2 regions of the Rhizobium sp. AG207R genome follow, and region 2 is predicted to be linked to the other one. Evidence: riboswitches for the same ligand, from Rfam matches in the RefSeq annotation. Region 2 holds a riboswitch; the other holds the start of a gene.
The links. Region 2 has a riboswitch for FMN ahead of ribB (3,4-dihydroxy-2-butanone-4-phosphate synthase). Riboswitches for the same ligand answer to the same signal wherever they lie in the genome.
Positions count from the first base shown of each region.

Region 1 (7,906 bases), on a different contig from region 2:
CGGTGCCTCAGCTGCTGCATCAAGCATGCGATCGGCCAGCCAACGGTCTTCATCATGCAGAATGCCAAGCTCCACTGCCCGCGGCTTGCCATTATAGACCGGCGTGAAGCTATGGATTGTCACGATCACGGTTTTTTGTCCGCGCGCCGCCCGCTCCTTCAAGAGCGCCCGAATGCGATCGTGAAACGGGATGTAGAGCCCTTCCGTACGCGCTTTTCTATCCGCCTCGCCCAAGTGCTGATTTCCAGGGATCGTATAGATCTCGCTCGTCTCCGGCATGGCACCGGCGCTTTCGGGGGGCCTGTTGCAATCATAGATCAGCCGGGAGAAGCGCTGAAAAACCAAGGTGGCATTCAAGCCGGCGGAAATTCCCCTTGCAACCGCGAGTGCGCCCGGATCCCACGCGATATGGCTGGAAAGCGCCTCAACGGAAAGCCCGAGGTCGCCGAACCGTTCTGGAAGCGCGCGGGAGGCATGCTCACAGACGAGCAAAACCGCACTGCTTCCGTCCGGTCTTTCGACCGCAACGCAATCGCCGTCTGCCTTCGTCAAAATACCTTGCTGCGCGAGCATCGGAGACGCCCCATTGCCGATTAACAAAATGTTTATAAGAAAAGAATTCTTCAGGTTTTCGCCGCTGTCAACTGGAAACTGAAATTATTTCTTCATTTGTGACATTGACTCGAAATGTGACAGCGTTGTTATATCCTGCAAGGAAAGCGGCATCAGACCGTTCCGGGGAGCTAAAATCGAGTGAACAATGCGTCGAAAACAGTTTCAGACGTAATCAATGCGCGCTTTGACACGCTGACGCGCGCCGAAAAGCAGCTCGCCAAGAGCCTGCTCGACAATTATCCCGTTTCCGGGTTGGGCAGCATTACCACCGTCGCCGAGAATGCGCGGGTTTCGACCCCGACAGTCGCACGCATGGTGCAGAAACTCGGATACAAAGGCTATCCGGACTTCCAGGCCCATCTTCATCAAGAAGTCGAGGCAACGATCTCCAACCCCCTGACGAAGCACGATCGCTGGGCATCCAACGCGCCAGGCACGCATATCCTCAATCGTTTCGCCGACGCCATCATGGGCAACCTGCGACAGACCCTGTCGGATATCGACGTGGCGACCTTCGATGGCGTTGCCGCGCTGCTGTCGGAAAGAAAACGCGGCCTTTATTTCGTGGGCGGGCGCATTACAGGGGCGCTTGCCGAGTATTTCTTCACCCATATGCAGGTCATCCGCCCCAACACGACGCTGCTCTCCTCCAATTCCAGCACCTGGCCGCAATATGTCCTGAACATGAATCCGGGCGATCTGCTCGTCATATTCGATATCAGGCGTTACGAGCAGGAAATGGTCAATCTGGCCGCCGCCGCCCGCCGGCGTGGCGCGGAAATCATCGTCTTCACCGACCAGTGGGCAACGCCCGCCGCCAAGCATGCGAAATACACGTTCCGCGTGCAGATCGAGGCGCCGTCCGCCTGGGATTCATCGGTTGTCACCCTCTTCATCGTCGAAGCCCTGATCGAAGCTGTACAAAGCTCGACATGGGACGAGACAAGCGAGCGTATGAAGACACTGGAAGGTCTTTTCGAGCAAACCAAGCTGTTTCGCAAGCTAAGTTGAAGGGGAATGAAAACAGAAAATAACGGTCCGTGAAGGGTGTGAAATACAGCGACTGTCATACTTGTCGATTAGAAGCAAAAATCGACTGCGTTTTCAGCAAACGCAACACTTTGAAGTCGTCACACAACCTTCATGTAACGTCATTAACAGCAACGCCAGACACTGAAAACCCAAAAGGAGGAAATGCAGTGATCTCGAAAATTCATCGTCTTCTGACAATTTCTACGGCGATGCTCGTCGCTTCGACGGCTATCGCGGCCGCAGAACCGAGCGCCGATCTCATCGCTGCCGCTAAGAAGGAAGGCACGCTGACCACGATCGCCCTGCCCCACAACTGGTGCGGTTATGGCGACCTGATCGCTGCGTTCAAGGCGAAATACGGCATCGAAGTCAACGAACTGAATCCGGATGCCGGTTCGGGCGATGAAGTCGAGGCAATCCGCGCCAACAAGGGCAACACCGGCCCGCAGGCTCCCGACGTGATCGACGTCGGTCTCTCTTTCGGCCCGACGGCCAAGAAGGAAGGCCTGCTGCAGCCGTACAAGGTTTCCACCTGGGATTCCATTCCGGACAGCGCCAAGGATGCCGAAGGCTACTGGTACGGCGACTACTACGGTGTTCTCTCTTTCGTCACCAATAAGGACGTCGTGAAGAACCCGCCGAAGGACTGGGCTGACCTCCTGAAGCCGGAATATGCCAACACCGTTTCGCTCGCTGGTGACCCGCGCACGTCGAACCAGGCAGTTCAGGCCGTCTACGCCGCCGGCCTCGCAGCCGGCGAAAAGGACGCCGCCAAGATCGGCGCCGCCGGTCTCGATTACTTCGCGAAGCTCAACAAGGCCGGCAACTTCGTTCCGGTCATCGGCAAGTCCGCCTCGCTGGCTCAGGGTGCAACCCCGATCGTCGTCGCCTGGGACTACAACGGTCTCTCCTGGCGCGACAGCCTGAACGGCAACCCGCCGGTCGACGTCACTGTTCCGGCTTCCGGCGTTATCGCTGGTGTCTACGTCCAGGCGATCTCGGCTTTCGCTCCGCATCCGAACGCTGCCAAGCTCTGGATGGAATTCCTCTATTCCGACGAAGGCCAGATCGGCTGGCTGAAGGGCTATTGCCACCCGATCCGCTTCAACGACCTGGCGAAGAATAAGAAGGTTCCGCAGGAACTTCTCGACAAGCTGCCGCCGGCTGCCGCCTATGAAAAGGCCGTCTTCCCGACGCTAGAAGAACAGGATGCCGGCAAGACCGCCATCACCACGAAGTGGGATTCCGTCGTCGGTTCGAACGTGCAGTAATCACAACTGACTTGGCCTCCCCGCTTCGGCGGGGAGGTTTTCCGTTTTTTGACGCCGCGGATTGGGCCAATCATGAGCACCGTGACAACATCGACCATCAGCACCACGCCCTTGATCAACAAACGCGTGGTCGTTGACTGGCTGGGCATAGCGCCCTTCCTGATCTTCGCGCTGCTGTTTCTGATTTTGCCGACAATCTATCTGATCGCTGGCGCTTTTCTGACGCCGGACGGCGGCCTGACGCTGAAGAACATCGGCGATCTGTTCACGAAATCCATCTTGGACTCCTATTGGATCAGCATCAGGGTTTCGGTCGCCTCGGCGCTCGGCGGCGCGTTGATCGGCTTTTATCTGGCCTGGGCGCTGGTCATGGGCGGACTTCCGGCCTGGGTGCGCCATGCCTTCCTTACCTTTTCCGGTGTCGCCTCAAATTTCGCCGGCGTACCACTGGCTTTTGCGTTCATCGCCACGATCGGTCGCCTGGGCCTCGTCACGCTGCTGATGAGGGATTGGTTGGGTTTCAATCTCTATTCCACAGGCTTCAATCTCTACAGCTTCGTCGGCTTGACCATCACCTATATGTACTTCCAGATTCCGCTGATGGTGCTGATTATCACGCCGGCGCTGGACGGCATGAAAAAGGAATGGCGTGAAGCCGCATCCATCCTCGGGGCGACCACGAGACAATATTGGCTCATGGTGGCGCTCCCCATTCTCTGGCCGAGCCTGCTTGGCACGACGCTGCTGCTGTTTGCCAACGCCTTCGGCGCCATCGCAACGGCCATCGCGCTGACGGGCAGCTCGCTGAACATCATCCCGATCCAGCTCTACGCGCAAATCCGCGGCGACGTGCTGCACAACGCCAATCTCGGCTATGCAATGGCGCTCGGCATGATCGTCATCACTGGCATTTCCAATGTGATCTACATCATCATGCGTATTCGCGCGGAACGGTGGCAGAAATGAAGCTGCAAAAATTCTTTGCCTGGATCGCTGTTGTCATCGGCGCTATCTATTTCATCGTTCCGCTCATCGGTACGCTGGAATTCTCACTGCGCATGCGTCGCGACGCCTATAGTTTTGACGCCTATGCATCAGTCGTTTCGGACGCTCACTTCCTGTATGCGTTCGGCTATTCGATGCTCATGGCCTTGCTGACCATCATCTTCGGCATGTTGATCGTGGTGCCTACGGCTTATTGGGTGCGCCTCCGTTTGCCCCAAATACGCCCGATCGTCGAGTTCATCACGCTGATGCCGCTGGTCATCCCCGCCATCGTCATCGTCTTCGGCTATCTGCGCCTCTACAATTCGTCATCGATCCTGCCTTTGACAGGCTTCGAGCAGACGACGAACTTCCTTCTTGTCTGCTCCTATATTGTCTTGGCGCTCCCCTATATGTATCGTTCAGTCGACACGGCGATGCGCACGATCGATGTCGGCACCCTGACGGAAGCCGCAGAAAGCCTTGGCGCGAAGTGGACAACCATCATGCTCCGCTGCATTTTCCCCAATGTCATGAGCGGCGTCCTCTCCGGCGCATTCATCACGCTGGCGATCGTCATGGGCGAATTCACGATGGCCTCGCTGCTCAATCGTCCGGCTTTCGGCCCTTACATGCAGCTCGTCGGCGCCAACCAGGCTTATCAATCCTCGGCGCTCGCCATCATTGCGCTTGCTGTCACCTGGCTTAGCATGGGTCTGCTGCAGCTCGTTTCCCGCTTCTCAAAACTGGCTCCGGTTAAGGCGTAAGGCTTCTCACCATGGCTTTTCTCGAACTCACCCACATCAAGAAATCATTCGGCGAAGTTCAGGTCGTTCACGATTTCAATATGCAAATCGAGAAGGGAGAATTCATCTCCTTCCTTGGACCATCGGGCTGCGGCAAGACGACCGTGCTGCGCATGATCGCCGGTTTCGAAACGCCGACCGCCGGCACCCTGTCGATCAACGGCAAGGATCAGCGGGCGTTAAAACCGAACCAGCGGAATATCGGCATGGTGTTCCAGGCCTACGCGCTGTTCCCGAACATGACGGTGCACGACAACGTCGCTTTCGGCCTCAAGGTGGCCGGCATGGCAAAGCCCGACATCGATAAGCGCGTCAAGGAGATGCTGGCTCTCATCAAGCTCGATCATCTCGCCGGCCGCTATCCCTATCAGATGTCCGGCGGCCAGCAGCAGCGCGTGGCGCTCGCCCGCGCTATCGCCGTCAAGCCGCAGGTGCTGCTGCTCGACGAGCCGCTTTCGGCGCTCGACGCGAAGATCCGCATCTCGCTGCGCGAAGAAATCCGCGCCATCCAGCAGCAGCTCGGCATCACCACCGTTTTCGTGACCCACGACCAGGAAGAAGCCCTGTCGATCTCGGATCGCATCGTCGTCATGAATGCCGGTCGCGCCGATCAGATCGGCACGCCTTTCGAGATTTACAACACGCCGGCAACCCGCTTCGTCGCTTCCTTCGTCGGTACGCTGAACCTGATCGAAGGCAAGGTCGTCGATCCCGATAGCAACCGCATCATGATCGGCGATCAGGGCGTGACCCTGAAGCAGTCGGTGACGGCCTACAAGCCAGGCGATACCGTATCGCTTGCCCTGCGTCCGGAAGCCGGTTCGCTGGCGGAATCAGCCAAAGGCGATACCGCTCTCACGGGCGAAGTCTCTTCGGCACACTTCCTGGGTTCGGTCATTCGCACCCGCATGAACGTTGCTGGCAACACGATTTCCTTCGACATGTTCAACAGCCCCGGGATGATGCCTCCGAGCGTCGGCGAGAAGGTGACGCTGCGCTTCGCCTCCTCCGATCTGCTCGTGATTCAGGATTGAGAAAGCACCCTGCGTCGCAGGGTCATTTTGGAAAATTATTCGCGGACGCCGGGTCAGAAGCCCGGCGTTTTTCTTTGATTTTCATGAGAGAAAGCATTTATAGTCCGGACGTTCTCAGGGCGGGGTGCAATTCCCCACCGGCGGTATGGGGAGTTTCCTCGAGCCCGCGAGCGCCTTCCGAGCTTTCGGAAGGGTCAGCAGATCCGGTGAGATGCCGGAGCCGACGGTATAGTCCGGATGGAAGAGAGCAAGCAGGATCGCACCTCCTCCGCGCGAGGGATGCCGCGATGTTGCGTGTTCGCCCAAGGGATATTTGACAACAACCCTTGAAAGGCAAAATTCATGACCATTTCGATTTCTACCCAGCCGAGCCGCGTCGCGATCATTCGGGCTCGCTGGCATGCCGATATCGTCGATCGCTCGGTCGACTCCTTCGTTGCCGAATGGCAGACGACGGAAGGTGCATCGCCGATCGATATCTTCGACGTGCCCGGCGCCTTGGAAATTCCGCTGCATGCTCAGACGCTCGCCCGCAACGGCCGTTATTCCGCAATCGTTGCCACCGCTTTCGTTGTCGACGGTGGCATCTATCGCCATGAATTTGTCGCCAATACGGTTCTTGATGCTATGATGCGCGTCCAGCTGGACACCGGCGTGCCGATCCTGTCGGCAGTCCTGACCCCGCATCACTTCCAGGAGTCGGAAGCCCACATCCAGTTCTTCAAGGAACATTTCATCATCAAGGGCCGGGAAGTCGCCAGCGCCTGCCGCCACATCCTGGCGGAGCGCGCCAAGTTGCTGCCGGCCGTCACGGTCTGAACCAGCATCGTGGAGGCGCGGCTAGAGCTCGCCTCCACATCACAAGGGAGAAACGTCAGTGACCGTCCTACGCATCATCCCGAACCTGTCCGCCGCCGATCCCGCCACGGCCCGTCTTTTCTACCACGACCTGCTCGGCCTCGACATCGTCATGGATCACGGCTGGATCCTGACCTTCGCCTCTGAAGCGGCAACAGTGCCGCAGATCAGCGTCGCCAGCGAGGGCGGTTCGGGAACGCTCGTCCCCGACCTTTCCATCGAAGTCGACGATGTCGATACGCTTTATCAGCGCGCCACCTCCATGGGCTTCGGCATATTGTATGACCTGACGGACGAGCCGTGGGGTGTCCGCCGCTTCTACGTCCGCGACCCCTTCGGCAAGGTGGTCAATATCCTCTCCCACCGCTAGTTCAAGCTCGCGAAGAGCCTCAAGGGCTCTCCGGCGCTCTCACCGCAGATCGAGATTGAATGTGGTGCGCTCGGCCGGCCAGACCGATTCCGAATAGGTGATCGGCACTCCGTCGGTATCCGCATCCGCCTTGCGCGTCACCAGCAGCGGCGCGGATTTCGGCTGGCGCAGGATCCGCGCCTCTTCGGCCGTCGGCATGCGCGCCTCGATCTCCGTCGACAAGCGCTCATAGTCGGTGACGCCATAGCTGGCGAGCGCTGCCGAGATTGTCGGATGCCTCAATCTAGCCTGATCGAAATCGGGAAAACGTTCGGCCGGATAATAGGAATCCCCCAATTCCACTGGAATACCGTCGGCCGTCATGACACCGCGACGATGGATGACCGACGCGCCGATTGCGATCTTTAAATGGGCCGCGACGCGTTCGGTCGCCGGCACGATCTCGTGAACGAGCAGCTCGCCACCCGGTTCAAAACCTTGCTCGATCAGATTTTTGTGGAAGCGGGTGCGTTTCGACAGCGTATAGTCGAGCACGCCCCTATGAACGAAGGTTCCCCGCCCCTGTTCGGCGCGGACCAATCCACGCTGCTCCAAGTGCCCCAGCGCCTGCCGCACGGTGAAACGGCTGACGCCGAACCGCAGCATCAGCTCGGGCTCGGTCGGCAATTTCTCTCCGGGCGCGAAAGTCCCGGCGGCAATATCGGCCGCCAGGATCTCGCCGATCTGATGCCAGAGCGCGCTGCCGCCCTTTCGGTCGATCGTCTCCATATCAGATACGCTTCTCCAGCCGGAACAGCAGCTTGTATTCGGCTGGATAGCTCAATGCATCGAGAATGCTCGGATAATATTTCCGATCCTTGGTGGCACGCACAAAACCATCATAGCCGAAACGCCTGACCGAAACATCGAAGCCGGCCGCCGTGAAGGCTTCGATAT
Region 1 covers NZ_JAEPVT010000006.1:131,851-139,756, forward strand. The annotation lists gene JJQ51_RS15580 (N-formylglutamate amidohydrolase) at 1-573, opposite strand, end outside; gene JJQ51_RS15585 (MurR/RpiR family transcriptional regulator) at 754-1,626, shown strand; gene JJQ51_RS15590 (ABC transporter substrate-binding protein) at 1,815-2,918, shown strand; gene JJQ51_RS15595 (ABC transporter permease) at 2,991-3,884, shown strand; gene JJQ51_RS15600 (ABC transporter permease) at 3,881-4,669, shown strand; gene JJQ51_RS15605 (ABC transporter ATP-binding protein) at 4,681-5,742, shown strand; FMN riboswitch at 5,849-5,995, shown strand; gene JJQ51_RS15610 (6,7-dimethyl-8-ribityllumazine synthase) at 6,085-6,561, shown strand; gene JJQ51_RS15615 (VOC family protein) at 6,620-6,970, shown strand; gene phnF (phosphonate metabolism transcriptional regulator PhnF) at 7,010-7,738, opposite strand; gene JJQ51_RS15625 (class I SAM-dependent methyltransferase) at 7,740-7,906, opposite strand, start outside.
Region 1: it holds a riboswitch for FMN, as region 2 does, so the genes downstream of both, JJQ51_RS15610 (6,7-dimethyl-8-ribityllumazine synthase) here and ribB (3,4-dihydroxy-2-butanone-4-phosphate synthase) in region 2, are expected to answer to the same signal.

Region 2 (7,906 bases):
ACACCCGTTCGTACCATCGTCGAAAGCATGGTCGGCCGTTCGCTGGACCGGATGTTCCCGGCTCTTCCCGAACCGACGGATCGCCCTGTTTTGCAGGTCAGCGGATTGAGTTCGCCTGACGGGTCCTTCCAGGACGTGACGTTCGAAGTTCGCGCCGGGGAGATCCTCGGCATTGCCGGGCTGGTCGGTGCCGGCCGCACCGAACTCGTCCGTGCCGTTTCTGGCGCTGATCCGATCATCGCCGGCTCGATCAAGCTGGAGGGTGAGGAGCTCAAGCTTCGCCATCCGGCCGATGCGATCGCCAAGGGCATCGTGATGGTGCCCGAGGATCGCAAGGAGCAGGGTCTCGTCGTTGGCCATCGCATCAGTGAAAACATCATCTATGCCAATCTCGATAAGCTCGGTGGGCGCTGGATCACATCGCGCATCAAACGTGCTTTCGCCGAAAAGGCTGTGGCGAAATTCGGCGTTAAAGGCCGGGCCGAGCAATATGCCTCGGACCTGTCGGGTGGCAACCAGCAAAAGGTCGTCATCGCAAAGTGGCTGATGCGTGACCCCAAGGTTGTCGTCCTCGACGAGCCGACCCGTGGCATCGATGTCGGCGCGCGCGCCAGCATTTACGACATCATCGTCAACCTCGCAAAGCAGGGGGTGGCCGTCATCGTCGTCAGCTCCGATCTCGAGGAGGTTCTTGGTGTCTCCAGCCGGATTCTCGTGCTTGCACAGGGCAAGCAGGCAGGCATTCTCAATCGTGACGAGGCCAATGACGTCTCTGTCATGGAACTTGCGACAATCTAGACAAACAGAAAGGAAGAGCGGTGTCCGACATCACTCTGAACGCCCCGAAGCTTTTCGATCTTGAGGGACAGGTCGCGCTTGTGACCGGCGCTGGAAGCGGGATTGGGCAGCGTATCGCCATCGGTCTTGCGCAGTGCGGCGCCAACGTCGCGCTTCTGGACCGTCGATCCGACGATGGTCTAGCGAACACGGCTTCGCATATCGAAGCGGCCGGTCGCCGTTCCATCCAGATCGAGGCTGATGTCACCAGCAAATCTTCTCTTGCGGATGCGGTTGCCCGCACACAGGCGGAGCTTGGCGCCTTGACGCTTGCAGTCAATGCCGCCGGTATCGCCAACGCCAATCCCGCGGAAGAGATGGAAGAAGAACAGTACCAGACGCTGATGGACATCAACCTAAAGGGCGTTTTTCTGTCCTGCCAGGCGGAAGCACGCGCGATGCTGAAGAACGGGCGCGGATCGATCGTCAATATCGCCTCTATGTCCGGCGTTATCGTCAATCGCGGCCTGAGCCAGGCTCATTACAACGCCTCCAAAGCCGGTGTGATCCACATGTCGAAGTCGCTCGCGATGGAGTGGGTCGGTCGCGGCGTCCGCGTCAACACCATCTCGCCGGGATACACGGCGACGCCGATGAACACGCGTCCGGAAATGGTTCATCAGACCAAACTTTTCGAAGAGCAGACGCCGATGCAGCGCATGGCAACGGTCGATGAGATGGTCGGCCCCGCCGTCTTCCTGCTGTCGAATGCCGCAAGCTTCGTGACGGGCGTCGATCTGCTCGTCGATGGCGGGTTTTGCTGCTGGTGATGCGATGAGGAAACTGATTGCCGGCAACTGGAAAATGAACGGTCTCGCGTCCTCCCTGGCCGAGATCGAGGCGCTGAAGGGAATAACGGACCACGCGGCGTGTGACATCGTCGTCTGCCCGCCCTTAACGCTGGTCGAGAAAGCGGTCGTACGGGTGCGAGGATCAGGGATTGCCATTGGGGCACAGGATTGTCACGCGCGGACCTCAGGCGCCTATACCGGAGATGTTTCCGCCGAGATGCTCGCCGAAATCGGCGCTCGTTTCGTCATTCTGGGACATTCCGAGCGGCGCTCGGCCTATAGGGAGACGGACGGCGCAGTTGCGGCCAAGGCTGTCGCGGTCCATGAGACCAGGCTGACGAGCATCATTTGCGTCGGGGAGACACGTGCGGAACGGGACGAGGGCAGGGCGATCGAAGTGGTTCGTGCCCAGCTAGAAGCATCAATTCCCAACACCGCAACCAGTTCGAACACGGTGATCGCCTATGAACCAGTGTGGGCGATCGGAACCGGGCTAGTTCCGACCCTGGAGCAGATCGAGGAGATGCATTCGTCCATCCGCCAGGCGCTTGAAAAGCGGCTGGGAGAAGAGGGGAAGGATGTCAGGATCCTCTATGGCGGTTCGGTCAAAGCATCGAACGCAAGGGCAATCTTCGGCGTTCGCAACGTCGATGGTGCCCTGGTCGGGGGCGCATCCCTGAAGGCATCGGAGTTTGCCGGGATTATCTCGGCTGCCGTTTGAAGTCGCCAGCAACAGGCGGGCGCTCGGCTCCTTGAGCCGGCGCCTGGCGTGGCTGTCACCGCGAAAGGAATAGGAAATGCAGCGTTTCGAAAACAAGACCGTGGTCATCACCGGCGCGAGCCGCGGCATCGGGGCCGCGATCGCCAGACGGTTCGCACGTGAGGGCGCCAATCTCGTAGTCTCGGCCAATGAGGATTCCGTCCATGCGGTCGCCGATGCGATCAAGGCTGACGGCGGGAAGGCGATTTCCTTCATCGGTGACGTGACCGACAAGGCCAGTGTGAAGGGGCTCTACGAGGCGGCTGAGGTGGCCTTCGGTGCCGTCGATGTTTCCATCCAGAATGCCGGTGTCATCACCATCGCCCGCGTCGAGGACATGACCGAGGGCGAATGGGACAAGGTCATGGCGGTCAATACCAAAGGTGTCTTCCTCTGCGCCCAGGAGGCGATTGCCCGCATGCGCAAACATGGCCGCGGCGGCCGCATCATCAATACCGCTTCCGGCCAGGCGCGGGACGGCTTCATCTACACGCCGCATTATGCGGCATCGAAGATGGGCGTCGTCGGCATTACCCAGAGCCTTGCCAAGGAAGTCGCGACCGAAGGCATCACAGTGAACGCTTTTTGCCCAGGCATCATCGAAACCGACATGTGGGCCTATAACGACCAGGCTTGGGGGAAGCTTTTGGGCAATTACGGCCCCGGCGAACTCATGAAGGAATGGGTCCAGGGCATTCCGATGAAACGGGCCGGATCGGGCGAAGATGTCGCCGGTCTCGTCACTTTCCTGGCCAGCGACGATGCGGCCTATATCACGGGCCAGACGATCAATGTCGATGGCGGCTTGATCATGTCGTAGTTCGACAATGAGGAACGGTGCGTTCGTTGGGCGGATCGGATTCTCGACGTTTTAGCGATCAAAGCCTCTTGCGGAATGAGGCATTGATCCCTTATCTTTCAATTGTTCTCAGGGCGGGGTGTAATTCCCCACCGGCGGTATGGGGAGTTTCCTCGAGCCCGCGAGCGCCTTCCGAGCTTCGGAAGGGTCAGCAGATCCGGTGAGATGCCGGAGCCGACGGTATAGTCCGGATGGAAGAGAGCAACGCAGGAGACGCCGCGTCGTGGCGGCGTTCACATGCTTGTTCGCCCAAGGGAAAATGGTGGCTTTGACCGGCCATGCACGCCGTTTCGAACGGCAACCCTTGAAAGGCAGGAAAATGGCAATTTCGAAAATTGAAGATGCGATCGCTGCGATTGCGCGGGGCGAGATCATCGTGGTTGTCGATGATCGTGACCGCGAAAACGAAGGCGATCTGGTGATCGCCGCGGAAGCGGTCACACCGCAGGCGATCGCGTTCATGATGAACCATGCCCGTGGTCTCATCTGCGTTCCGATGGAGGGCGAGAGGCTCGACGAGCTCGATATTCCGTTGATGGTGCCGCGCAACACGGAAGTCCTCAAGACCGCCTTCACCGTTTCCGTCGACTACATTCCGGAAACCACGACCGGAATATCCGCCGCCGACAGGGCGGCAACCGTTCAAGCCCTCGTCAGGGACGGATCGCGTCCGGAGGAATTTGCCCGGCCCGGTCATATCTTTCCGCTTCGCGCGCATCCAAACGGCGTCCTGTCGCGTCCTGGGCACACGGAAGCAGCCGTGGATCTGGCCCGGCTTGCCGGCCTTTCGCCGGCCGGCGTCATCTGCGAAGTGGCGAACGACGACGGCACGATGGCCCGCCTTCCAGAGCTTGAGGTCTTTGCCGAGCGGCATGGCCTCCATCTCGTGACGATCGAGGATCTGATTGCCTACAGGGCCGCAAGCGCTCCCTTCAAGGCTGCCTGATCGTTCCGATACAGCCTATTTTGATCCTGCCCGGATCGATGCTTGCGCAAGGCTCTCCTATGCTCCTTGAGGATGAAGGAGAGCCTTCCTCAGCCTATGAATATGCCCGGCGCCGATCCCGCAGCAACCACCGACCATCGTCGCGCCGGCATCGACCCATGAACAGGCGAAGCGCGAATAGGCGTCGTCATTCAGATCCTGACGGGTCGCGTGAAGGCCCTCGTTGGCGGCCGACTCGCCTTGTTCTCCCTCGAAAGCATTGGCATAGACGCCGATCCGCAGATTATCGCCGCCCAGCTTGAAAACCTCCGCTGCCGCATCGACGGCCTTGCGCATGACTTCCGGTTTGCTGCAGTTGAACAGGAGCGCGTCCGCGCCAGATGACGCTGCCCACCGAGCCGCATCCTCGACAAGTTCGCCGGAGCGGAGCTTAGGCGAGGCGCCATTCCTTTGCGCGGCGTCATCCGCAAGCGTGAAGGAGATCCAGAACGGTTTGCCGGTTTCAGCGACCGCCGTCCGAACCGCCTCTCCCTCCGCGATCAAGCTGAGGGTTTCCCCGAGCCAGACATCGACGTAAGGGGCGAGGTTTTCGACCAGAACCTTGAGATAGTCCTGAACGCTTAACGGATCGAAATTCTGTGGTTCGTAGGAGCCGAAGATCGGAGGCAGGGAGCCTGCGACCAGGATTTTTCGATCCTTGCAGGCGTCAGCGGCGTCGCGCGCCAGCCGTCCGGAAAGGGTGATGAGATCAGCCCCTTCCTTCCAGAACCGTTCCTCGCCAATGTGGAAGGGCACGAGCGCGTAGCTGTTGGTCGTAACGACATCCGAGCCGGCAGCGATGAATTCGTCATGCACCTGCCGGACAATCTCTGGCGAATTGACCAGCGCGAGCGCCGACCATTCCGGCTGCTTCAGTTCCGCGCCGAGACGCAGCAGTTCGCGGCTCATGCCGCCGTCGAGGATCAAGGGTTTGCTCATGAATGGGATCTCCAGAATGGCTCGGATCTGCGGAGAGGTTTGATCTCTCCTTCATGCCGGGGTTAGCGCCGCACCGGCACCTGCGCTTCTAGGAACCGGAAGCTTCGCGCGATGATGGCTGTGATGACGAGATAGAAGACGGTGACGACGATCAGAGGCTCGTAGACCAGCAGGGTGTCCTGACGAACCTTGGTGGCAACGGCATAGAGGTCCATCACGGTGACGGTGAAGGCGAGTGGCGTTGCCTTCAACTGCATGACGATTTCGCCGCCGATCGTCGGCAATGCAATGCGAATGGCGCGCGGCAGCCAGATGCGCCGCGTCAGCGTCAGGGGGCGCATGCCAAATGCGCGGCCGGCTTCCAGCTCGCCTTTCGGGACGGCCAGCAATGCACCGCGCAAAACCTCCGCCTCATAGGCCGCGTAATTCAACGTGAAGCTGACGGCCGCGAAGAAGAAACCTTCACGCAGGATCGGCCAGAACAGGCTTTGGCGGATTCCCGGGATCATCGGCAAGAGAGAGCCGACGCCGTAGTAGAGCAGCCAGAGCTGTATCAGCAGCGGCGTGCCCCGGAAGAAGGTGCAGTAGCCACGCGCAAGGCTTCGCAGGATTGGGCCGCCGCTGACCTGGGAAAAGGCGAGGCCGATCGCGATGACGAAGCCGAAGACGACCGAAATCACAAGCAGCGACAGCGTTTGCACGGCTCCCGTCAACAGAAGCGGCCAATAGGCGGATATCCATGAGAAGGTCATGCCAACACTCCTCAGGCAAGCTTCGGCTGGCCGCGGCGCACACGCCGCTCCAGCAGGTCGAAGAGGGCGCTCGAGACGAGCGTGAGAGCGAGATAAATGAGGGCGGAAGCCAGGAAAAAGATGAAATAGTGCTTGGTGCTAGCGCCAGCGAGCCGCGTGGCGAGAGCCAGTTCCTGGTAGCCGACGACGGCGACGAGAGCGCTGTCCTTGGTGACCGACATCCATAGATTGGCAAGACCGGGAAGGGCATTCGGCAGCAGGGCGGGTAAGATGATGCGACGGAAACGCAGGCGTGCGCCCATGCCGAAGGCCTTTGCCGCCTCGATCTGGCCGACGGGGATCGCCAGGATCGCGCCGCGCAGCACTTCCGTCATATAGGCGCCCTGCACGAAGCCAAGCACGGCGACCGCGACAGCGAAGCCATTCAATTCGAATGCCGGCAGATTGAGCGCAATGAGGAGCCGATTGAGGCCGTCCATCCCTGCGTAATAGAGCCCGACGATCAGGATCAGCTCGGGGACCGCGCGGACGGCGGTCGTATAGAGTTCAAGCAGCAGCCGGAGCGGCCTGATGCCGGAGAGCTTGCCGAGCGCGCCGCCCGTACCGAGCAGAAGGCCGATCAGAAAAGCGCCGGACGAGATGGCGACCGTGGAGGCGGCCCCGGTCAAGAGTACTCCACCCCAGCCCGGAGGATAGGGGGAGAGCAGGTCCAGAATGCCCTGAGGAGAGGTCGCCATCGTCGCGATCGTTTACTTGGCGCCGTAGATATCGAAGCTGAAATACTTCTTCGTGATCTCGTCGTATTTGCCGCTGGCGCGTACCGCGGCGATCGCTGCGTTGAGCTTAGCCTTGAGCTCGGTGTCTTCCTTGCGCAAACCGCCGGAAACGCCGGCTCCGAGGACTTCCTTGTCGTCGGCGACATCGCCCATCTTGGCGCAGCAATCCTTGCCGCTGTCGCTCTTCAGGAAGGCATCAAGCGCAAGGGAATCGCCGAAGACGTAGTCGATGCGGCCTGCCGCGAGGTCCTGAAACGCCTCGTCGAGCGTCTGGTAGGTCTTTTCGTCGGCGACCTTGGCGAAGTACTTCTTGTAATATTCCGACTGGATCGTCGAAACCTGGATGCCGATGGTCTTGCCCTTGACATCGTCTGCCGTCGCTCCGGTCTTCTGGTCCTTCGGGCCGATCAGCGTGCTGGGCGTATTATAATATTTGTCGGTGAAATCAATGATCTTCGAGCGTTCGGTGGTATTCGACATCGACGACCAGATCACGTCGAACTTCTTGCTCTGAAGGGCCGGAATGAGGCCGTCCCAGGAAAGCTCGATGATCGAGCATTTCTCTTTCATCTGCTCGCAAACGGCGTCCATCATATCGATTTCCCAGCCCTGCCATTTGCCGGAGGCATCCTTGGCGAAGAAGGGCGGGTAGGATTCGTTCATGATGCCGAAGCGAACCTCGGCCTGCGCCGTCATCGAAGAGAGAGCGAAGGCAAGCGCGGCGAACAGAGTGGAAGCCATTCTCATATAAGGGATTCTCCTAATGGTGTTGTCTGCGAATGGGATGTGGATCAGGACGTCAGCATGCCGGTAAATTCCCGGCATCGGCTGCTGATCGGGGCGTCGAAGATCTGCTTTGGCGGCCCTTCCTCCTCGATCCGTCCCTGATGCAGGAAGAGAACGTGGTTCGAGACATCGCGGGCAAAGCGCATCTCGTGGGTGACCAGCAGCATGGTTCGGCCCTCTTCCGCGAGATCGCGGATGACCTTGAGGACCTCGCCGACCAGTTCGGGATCGAGCGCCGATGTCGGCTCGTCGAAGAGCATCACGGCCGGGTCGATGCAAAGCGCGCGAGCGATCGCCGCTCTTTGCTGCTGTCCCCCGGAGAGAAAGGCCGGATAGGCGTCGCGCTTGTCGTAAAGCCCGACTTTGTTGAGAAGAACCTCTGCCTTGTCGATAGCCTCGCGACGGGGGACGCCGAGGACAT
Region 2 covers NZ_JAEPVT010000001.1:693,940-701,845, reverse strand. The annotation lists gene JJQ51_RS03085 (sugar ABC transporter ATP-binding protein) at 1-798, shown strand, start outside; gene JJQ51_RS03080 (SDR family oxidoreductase) at 819-1,607, shown strand; gene tpiA (triose-phosphate isomerase) at 1,612-2,349, shown strand; gene JJQ51_RS03070 (glucose 1-dehydrogenase) at 2,426-3,208, shown strand; FMN riboswitch at 3,309-3,454, shown strand; gene ribB (3,4-dihydroxy-2-butanone-4-phosphate synthase) at 3,567-4,193, shown strand; gene JJQ51_RS03060 (homocysteine S-methyltransferase family protein) at 4,251-5,171, opposite strand; gene JJQ51_RS03055 (ABC transporter permease) at 5,234-5,923, opposite strand; gene JJQ51_RS03050 (ABC transporter permease) at 5,935-6,660, opposite strand; gene JJQ51_RS03045 (transporter substrate-binding domain-containing protein) at 6,673-7,446, opposite strand; gene JJQ51_RS03040 (ABC transporter ATP-binding protein) at 7,491-7,906, opposite strand, start outside.